DNA from 3 places in the Vibrio sp. YT-19(2023) genome. Region 3 is predicted to be linked to each of the others. Evidence: riboswitches for the same ligand, from Rfam matches in the RefSeq annotation. Region 3 holds a riboswitch; each other region holds the start of a gene.
What was found. A riboswitch is a leader RNA that binds a small molecule or an ion and turns the genes downstream of it on or off. The one in region 3 is predicted to bind thiamine pyrophosphate.
Positions count from the first base shown of each region.

Region 1: linked by a shared signal. The riboswitch ahead of thiD (bifunctional hydroxymethylpyrimidine kinase/phosphomethylpyrimidine kinase) and the one ahead of thiB (thiamine ABC transporter substrate binding subunit) in region 3 are both predicted to bind thiamine pyrophosphate.
Region 2: linked by a shared signal. The riboswitch ahead of thiC (phosphomethylpyrimidine synthase ThiC) and the one ahead of thiB (thiamine ABC transporter substrate binding subunit) in region 3 are both predicted to bind thiamine pyrophosphate.

Region 1 covers NZ_JAWOQN010000028.1:52,559-54,825, forward strand. Annotated here, with positions in the region: gene R7E78_RS18605 (ABC transporter ATP-binding protein) at 1-34, opposite strand, end outside; gene thiD (bifunctional hydroxymethylpyrimidine kinase/phosphomethylpyrimidine kinase) at 24-881, opposite strand; TPP riboswitch at 979-1,086, opposite strand; gene R7E78_RS18615 (TldD/PmbA family protein) at 1,398-2,267, shown strand, end outside.
Region 2 covers NZ_JAWOQN010000042.1:1,509-3,775, reverse strand. Annotated here, with positions in the region: gene thiC (phosphomethylpyrimidine synthase ThiC) at 1-1,244, opposite strand, end outside; TPP riboswitch at 1,408-1,506, opposite strand; gene crcB (fluoride efflux transporter CrcB) at 1,567-1,950, opposite strand; gene R7E78_RS21510 (multicopper oxidase family protein) at 2,074-2,267, opposite strand, start outside.
Region 3 covers NZ_JAWOQN010000016.1:60,744-63,010, forward strand. Annotated here, with positions in the region: gene mpl (UDP-N-acetylmuramate:L-alanyl-gamma-D-glutamyl-meso-diaminopimelate ligase) at 1-271, shown strand, start outside; gene R7E78_RS13635 (flavin prenyltransferase UbiX) at 277-915, shown strand; TPP riboswitch at 953-1,089, shown strand; gene thiB (thiamine ABC transporter substrate binding subunit) at 1,162-2,154, shown strand; gene thiP (thiamine/thiamine pyrophosphate ABC transporter permease ThiP) at 2,196-2,267, shown strand, end outside.

The DNA.
Region 1 (2,267 bases), on a different contig from region 3:
CGGAAAGCTGAATGCCAATCGCGTTAGCGAACATAAGTATGACCCGCAAAAAAGTGGTTCACAGGGCCATGGCCTTTACCTACATCCAATTCATCAGCGTGCGCGATAGCTTGGCTGATGTACTGCTTACCCAGGTGCACCGCTTTGTGTAGGTTGTTGCCTTGGCCAAGATAAGACGCAATGGCGGAAGAAAGTGTACAGCCTGTGCCATGGGTGTTTTTGGTTGGAAATCGCTTGGCGCTAATTAACTCGGCACTGTCTTGCATGATAAGCAGATCGTTGCTGTTTTCATTTTCTTCAAGGTGACCGCCTTTGAGCAGAATAGCTTTGGCGCCAAGCGCACGAAGGTCGGTAATCATATCGTTCATTTCAGATTCTGATTGAGGCATTGGCTTACCCGTCAATGCTGCGCCTTCGGGTAGGTTAGGGGTAATGATGTCTGCGAGCGGAATCAATTCTTCTTTTAAAGTGCTGATTGCCGACTGTTCCAGTAATAGATCGCCGCTGGTGGCCACCATTACAGGGTCAATCACGAGGTGTTTTGGCTGGTATTGTTTAATTTTGTCAGCAACGACTTTGATGATGTTGGAATCGGCCAGCATGCCCACTTTTACTGCAACGATGTTGAGGTCGGTGAATACCGCATCGAGTTGACTCTCTACATGGTCGAGAGGAATTGGGAAAATCGCAGAGACGCCTTGAGTGTTTTGTGAGGTGATGGCGGTAATCACTGAGCAGGCAAAGCTACCAGTTGCGGACATCGCTTTGATGTCAGCTTGAATACCTGCACCGCCACCACTGTCTGAGCCCGCGATGGTCAATACGATAGGGGTAGGCAAGGCTGGCGTTTGATGTGAATGAGGTTGTGATTGCTGCGTCATGGTCGCTCCTACTACAAGACGTATAGGAACTGACTTTGACCATTGCAGATAGATCGATTTTTCGATCGCTATCGCTTACCTAAGAGGGGCGACGAAAGGCAAAGTGTGCATAGTTCCCTACGTCAGTGCTAACTGAATCAGGTTCAACGGGTCTCGAATTTCGATCTCAGCCAACACTTGTCGTGTGGCCCCCCGACTATTTCGTTCGGATGATAGCAGGACCATTGCGGAAGGGATACGTTTTTTGAGCGTCATTATAATGAGTATTCAATTATGCGAGGTGAGTGATAAAGTAAGCACCTAAATGGTTTGCTGGGTGGAATTTACTAGTGCAACGCTCTGGTGAATGAGCAGAACCTGGAATATTTAATAAATAATCGTGGTCTCGTTAAGCAAGGATTAGCACAAAACAAGGTTAAAAAACTGTTAAAATTTAACGTGTTGCCAATTTAACTTTGTTGAACTTTTTCACAGTTAATTAGGAAGGCTAAGACGATCATCGAGCAAGGAGACTTCATGCTTAATTCTGTAACAGCGAAGTCAGTGATCGATCATGCGCTCTTTTTGGGGGCTGATTTCGCTGAACTATTCGTTGAACATCACCAAACCAACACTGTCCAGATCGCATCTGGTGAGGTGGACAAGGTTAACTCGGGTATCGATTTTGGTATCGGTATTCGTCTCTTCTTCGGTCATAAAGTGCTTTACGGTTACACCAACAGCACAGATGAAACTGAACTTAAACGCGTAACCTCACTGCTTGCTGCAAAAGATAAGCGTGAGCAAATCGCGTCAGCAGGTTCTCTCAATCTGAACCGCTACCCAATACAACATGGTTGCCGCATGCCGCTAGGTAAGGATGCTAACCTAGATTCAAAAATCGCGTTTCTATTGAAAGTTGACCAAGCAGCACGTGCAGAGAGTGAACATATCAGCCAGTTTATTGGCAGCGTGCTTCAGCGCGAACAGCAAGTGTCTATCTTCAACTCAGAAGGCCTACACGTTGACGATACTCGCCACTACATTCGTGTTGCTGGTAACACTGTCGCGCAAAAAGGTAATGAGCAGTCTTCTGGTATGGAAGGTCCTGGCGCTCTTGCTGGTTGGGAATTCAGTGAACAGCTTGATGCCAAAGAGCTAGGTCAAACTATCGCGCAGCAAGCGTTAGTAAAACTTGGCGCGGATGCTTGTCCATCGGGTGAAATGCCGGTGGTGATTGGTAACGGCTTTGGCGGCGTTATCTTCCATGAAGCATGTGGTCACTTGCTAGAAACCACTTCAGTTGCGAAGAAAGCATCAGTCTTCCACGACAAGATGGGCGAAATGGTTGCTCACACCGCAGTGAATGCAGTCGATGATGGCACCATGACCAACGAATGGGGCTCG
Region 2 (2,267 bases), on a different contig from region 3:
AACTCACCAAGAGTACGAAGCTCTGCAAATTGCGCTTCGTCGTTAGCATCGGCAACCGAACCAGGACGCAGACCATCACCGAGAGATAGTGCGACATCATACTTAGCACAGATTTCACAGATCTCTCGGAAGTGGGTATATAAGAAGCTTTCTTGGTGATGCGCTAAACACCATTTCGCGATGATAGAGCCACCACGAGAAACGATGCCAGTAACGCGTTTTGCAGTCATTGGCACATAACGAAGTAGTAAACCGGCATGGATAGTGAAGTAGTCAACGCCCTGCTCTGCTTGCTCAATCAGGGTATCGCGCATCACTTCCCAGTTAAGGTTTTCCGCAACACCGTTCACTTTCTCAAGCGCTTGGTACATTGGAACGGTACCGATCGGAACCGGACTGTTACGTAGAATCCACTCGCGAGTTTCGTGGATGTTACGTCCAGTAGAGAGATCCATAACGGTATCTCCACCCCAACGTGTCGCCCAAACGAGCTTCTCTACTTCTTCCTCAATCGAAGAAGTGACCGATGAGTTACCGATGTTGGCGTTCACTTTGACCAAAAAGTTACGTCCAATGATCATTGGTTCGGATTCTGGGTGGTTAATATTGGAAGGGATAATAGCGCGACCTTCGGCGACTTCTTTGCGCACGAATTCGGCGGTAATATCTTTTGGTAGGTTCGCTCCGAAGCTTTGACCCGGATGCTGTTGATTCAGCACTTCATCGCGATACTTGGCACGCCCCATGTTTTCACGCAGCGCGATATATTCCATTTCTGGGGTAATAATACCTTTGCGAGCATAGTGCAATTGAGTCACACAATGGCCATCTTTGGCACGTCGAATACGTGGTAGATTACCGTAACGAAGATCGTCTAGTGTTTCGTCTTCTAAGCGTTCTTTGGTGTACACCGAGCTTACTTCATCAAGTAGCTCAGTATCGGCGCGCTCTTCAATCCACCCTTCTCTCAGCTTAGGTAAGCCGTTATAGAGGTCTATGGTGTGCTCTGGATCTGTGTATACACCCGACGTATCGTAAACGCGTACTGGCTCATTAGGTTCGAATATAGGCGCTTCTTTTGTGCCCCCAATAAGGCTATCAGCGAGTGATATTTCACGCATTGGCACACGAATATCTGGACGTGAGCCTTCTACGTAGACTTTGCTTGAATTGGGGTACGGTTGTACCGAGAGTGTATCAATGAACTGTTTTGCTTCCAGTCTCGCTTGTTTGCGACTCGACATAGCATTTTTCCTTGCTTTGTTATACTAGATAAAAAGTAATTGGATAAAAATGCTTGGCGGATAGATGCGACAAGAGGAGTCAAATTAAGGCTAGTTAAAGCTTACGATATTTGCCTGTAACAACATTCGACTTTTGATAGATCAACCAGAAAGAACTCCGGTGTGAATATCTTCTCTTGTTCCCTTCGCAGATTCTAATCTGATCAGGTTCAACGGATCCCGAATTAACGGTCTCAGCCTTATGGCACTCCGACAAGTGATGTCAGTATATAAAAACGGCTTGGTGAAACCAAGCCGACCTGTTCAATTTTTAACTACTTTGCTAGCTGCGCATCAATAATTGAAAGCCTATCCACGCAGCTGAAATACTTAACACGACATTCAACAATACGTTCAACCCCATCTTAAAGAAAGCGCCCTGCTGCATAAGCAACACATTATCCATCGAGAAGGTGGAAAACGTCGTTAGTGCCCCTAAAAAACCCAAGCCAATCACTTGTCGCCAAGGTTCCGTTGCCAAAAGTTCACTATCGAAAGCTGCTATCAATAAGCCCATCATAAATGAGCCAACAACGTTAACGGTTAACGTACCATATGGAAAACCACGCCCCAATAAAATGACACAAAGTTCAGAAATTAAGTAACGAGAACATGCACCAAATGCACCACCCAATGCAATAAAACCCAAAACGGATAGTTGTCCCATAATTCCCCCAGAAAAGTTAATGGCGACATTGTAATCAAATTTACGGCAATAGTGATTATACAATCTTAGAATTCAGCAAAGTATAGCGCTTAAAACTTATCAAGATTTTAAAAGTTACAGGAGTCACTTTACTTCGATGTAGCCCATCAAACCCGTCTTCATGTGTTCGATCACATGACAATGGTACATCCAACGTCCAGGGTTATCTGCAACAAATGCCGCTTTCGCACTGCCGTTATTTCCAAGCAAGACCGTATCGGTATGAAACGGTTCGTCGAGTTTTTTGCCATCTAACTCAAGAACCGTAAATGTGTGTC
Region 3 (2,267 bases):
CATGAAGCGTGGCGTACACAAAAACACACTTGCAGAGTCACTACACAGTGCAGATGAAGTCTTCTTGTTCCAGCCAGATAATATCGAGTGGTCTGTGCAAGACATTGCCGACCAATGCACACAGCCAGCGTTTGTCGATGCGGATATAGATAACTTTGTAGCCAAGATCGTCGAACGTGCGCGACCAGGTGACCAAATTCTAGTCATGAGCAACGGTGGCTTTGGTGGTATTCACGGAAAACTTCTTGAGCAGTTAAAACAAAAAGCCTGATTGATATGCAAAACAAAACACAACCCTCTCATAAAAAAGCCATCACGTTGGCATTAACGGGCGCTTCTGGTGCTCCCTACGGCCTTCGTCTTTTAGAATGCTTGGTTGCGGCGGATTATCATGTCTACGTTCTGATTTCTTCGGCAGCTCGTGTTGTGATGGCAACCGAGCATAATCTTAAGCTGCCAAGTGGTCCAGAAGCAGCGCAGCAAGCATTGGTAGAGCACCTGAACTGCAATCGAAATAACATCACCGTTTGCGGTAAAGACGATTGGTTCTCGCCGGTTGCCTCTGGTTCTGCTGCACCCAAGCAAATGGTGGTTTGCCCATGCTCTGCGGGAAGCGTTGCAGCCATAGCACATGGTATGTCGGACAACTTGATCGAACGGGCCGCTGATGTAGTAATGAAAGAGCGCGGGCAGTTGTTGCTCGTGGTTCGCGAAACACCATTTTCAACGCTACATCTGGAGAACATGCACAAACTGTCGCAAATGGGCGTCACCATCATGCCAGCAGCTCCAGGCTTCTATCATCAGCCAAAGAGTATTGAAGACTTAGTGGATTTTATGGTGGCGAGAATTCTTGACCACTTAGGTATTGAGCAAGGTTTGGTGCCTCGTTGGGGTTATGACCAGCGCTCGTGAGCTGATTGTGTAACCACTCAAATACCTTTACAATCCATCCAACTCATCGGGGAGCAAACCCATTTAGCATTGAGTCAATCAATGCATTGGGGCGCTGAGACCTAAGTGTTTAACTAGGGACCCGTATTACCTGAACCAGATAATGCTGGCGTAGGAATTGAGTCTGGATATTGGAAGTCCTTAATAGCCGCCTCAAACCCTGTGCCGCTCAACTTATTTCTCTGAAATACTCATGGAGAGCGAGCAGTGAAACCTACTCTAAATCTGATTGCCCTAGCTGCAATCACCTCTACTTCAGCGTTTGCCGCTGAAAACACATTAACCATCTATACCTACGACTCTTTTGCCGCAGATTGGGGGCCGGGTCCTAAAATCGAGCAAGCTTTTGAAGCAAAATGTGGCTGTGACGTTAACTTCGTAGCGTTGGACGATGGTGTGTCGATTCTGAATCGTCTTCGTCTTGAAGGCGGTAATAGCAAAGCGGACATCGTATTAGGTTTGGATAACAATCTGATGGCAGAAGCGAAGAAAACCGGTCTGCTTGCCGAGCACAATGTGGATACGGCTAACACAGTGTTACCAAACGGTTGGAGTGACACGACGTTTGTACCGTACGATTACGGCTACTTCGCGTTTGTGTACAACAAAGAGAAACTGGCTAATCCGCCGAAAAGCATGAAAGAGCTGGTGGAAACGCGCGACGATCTGAAAGTGATTTACCAAGATCCGCGGACTTCAACGCCGGGCCAAGGCTTAATGCTATGGATGAAATCTATTTATGGCGACGATGTGACGCAAGCGTGGCAGAAGCTAGCGAGCAAAACCGTAACGGTCACGAAAGGTTGGTCTGAGGCGTATTCTATGTTCCTCAATGGTGAGTCCGATTTAGTGCTTTCTTACACCACTTCACCTGCGTACCACTTAATTGCGGAAAACGATTCGAAGTTTGCTACGGCGAATTTTGCTGAAGGCCACTACATGCAAGTTGAAGTAGCCGCCAAAGTGAAAGGGGCAAAAAATTCAGAACTTGCTGATCAATTTATGAGTTTCATTTTAAGTGATGAGTTCCAATCGGCGATGCCAACGGGTAACTGGATGTACCCAGTCACTGACGTTGAGTTACCTAAAGGTTTTGAAACTTTGAGTGTTCCAAGCAAGTCGTTGAGCTTTAGTGCTGATGAAGTGGCAAAAATGCGTAAGTCTTGGATTCGCGAATGGCAAAGCGCATTGACGTTTTAGCTGACGTTTCCATCCTCATCTGAATGAGATAGGTTTTACCTTTGAATTCTGTTCCAAAAATAGGTTTAGGGGTCGCGATGATCATCGCGACCTTTGTTATTTCTGCCCTAGGT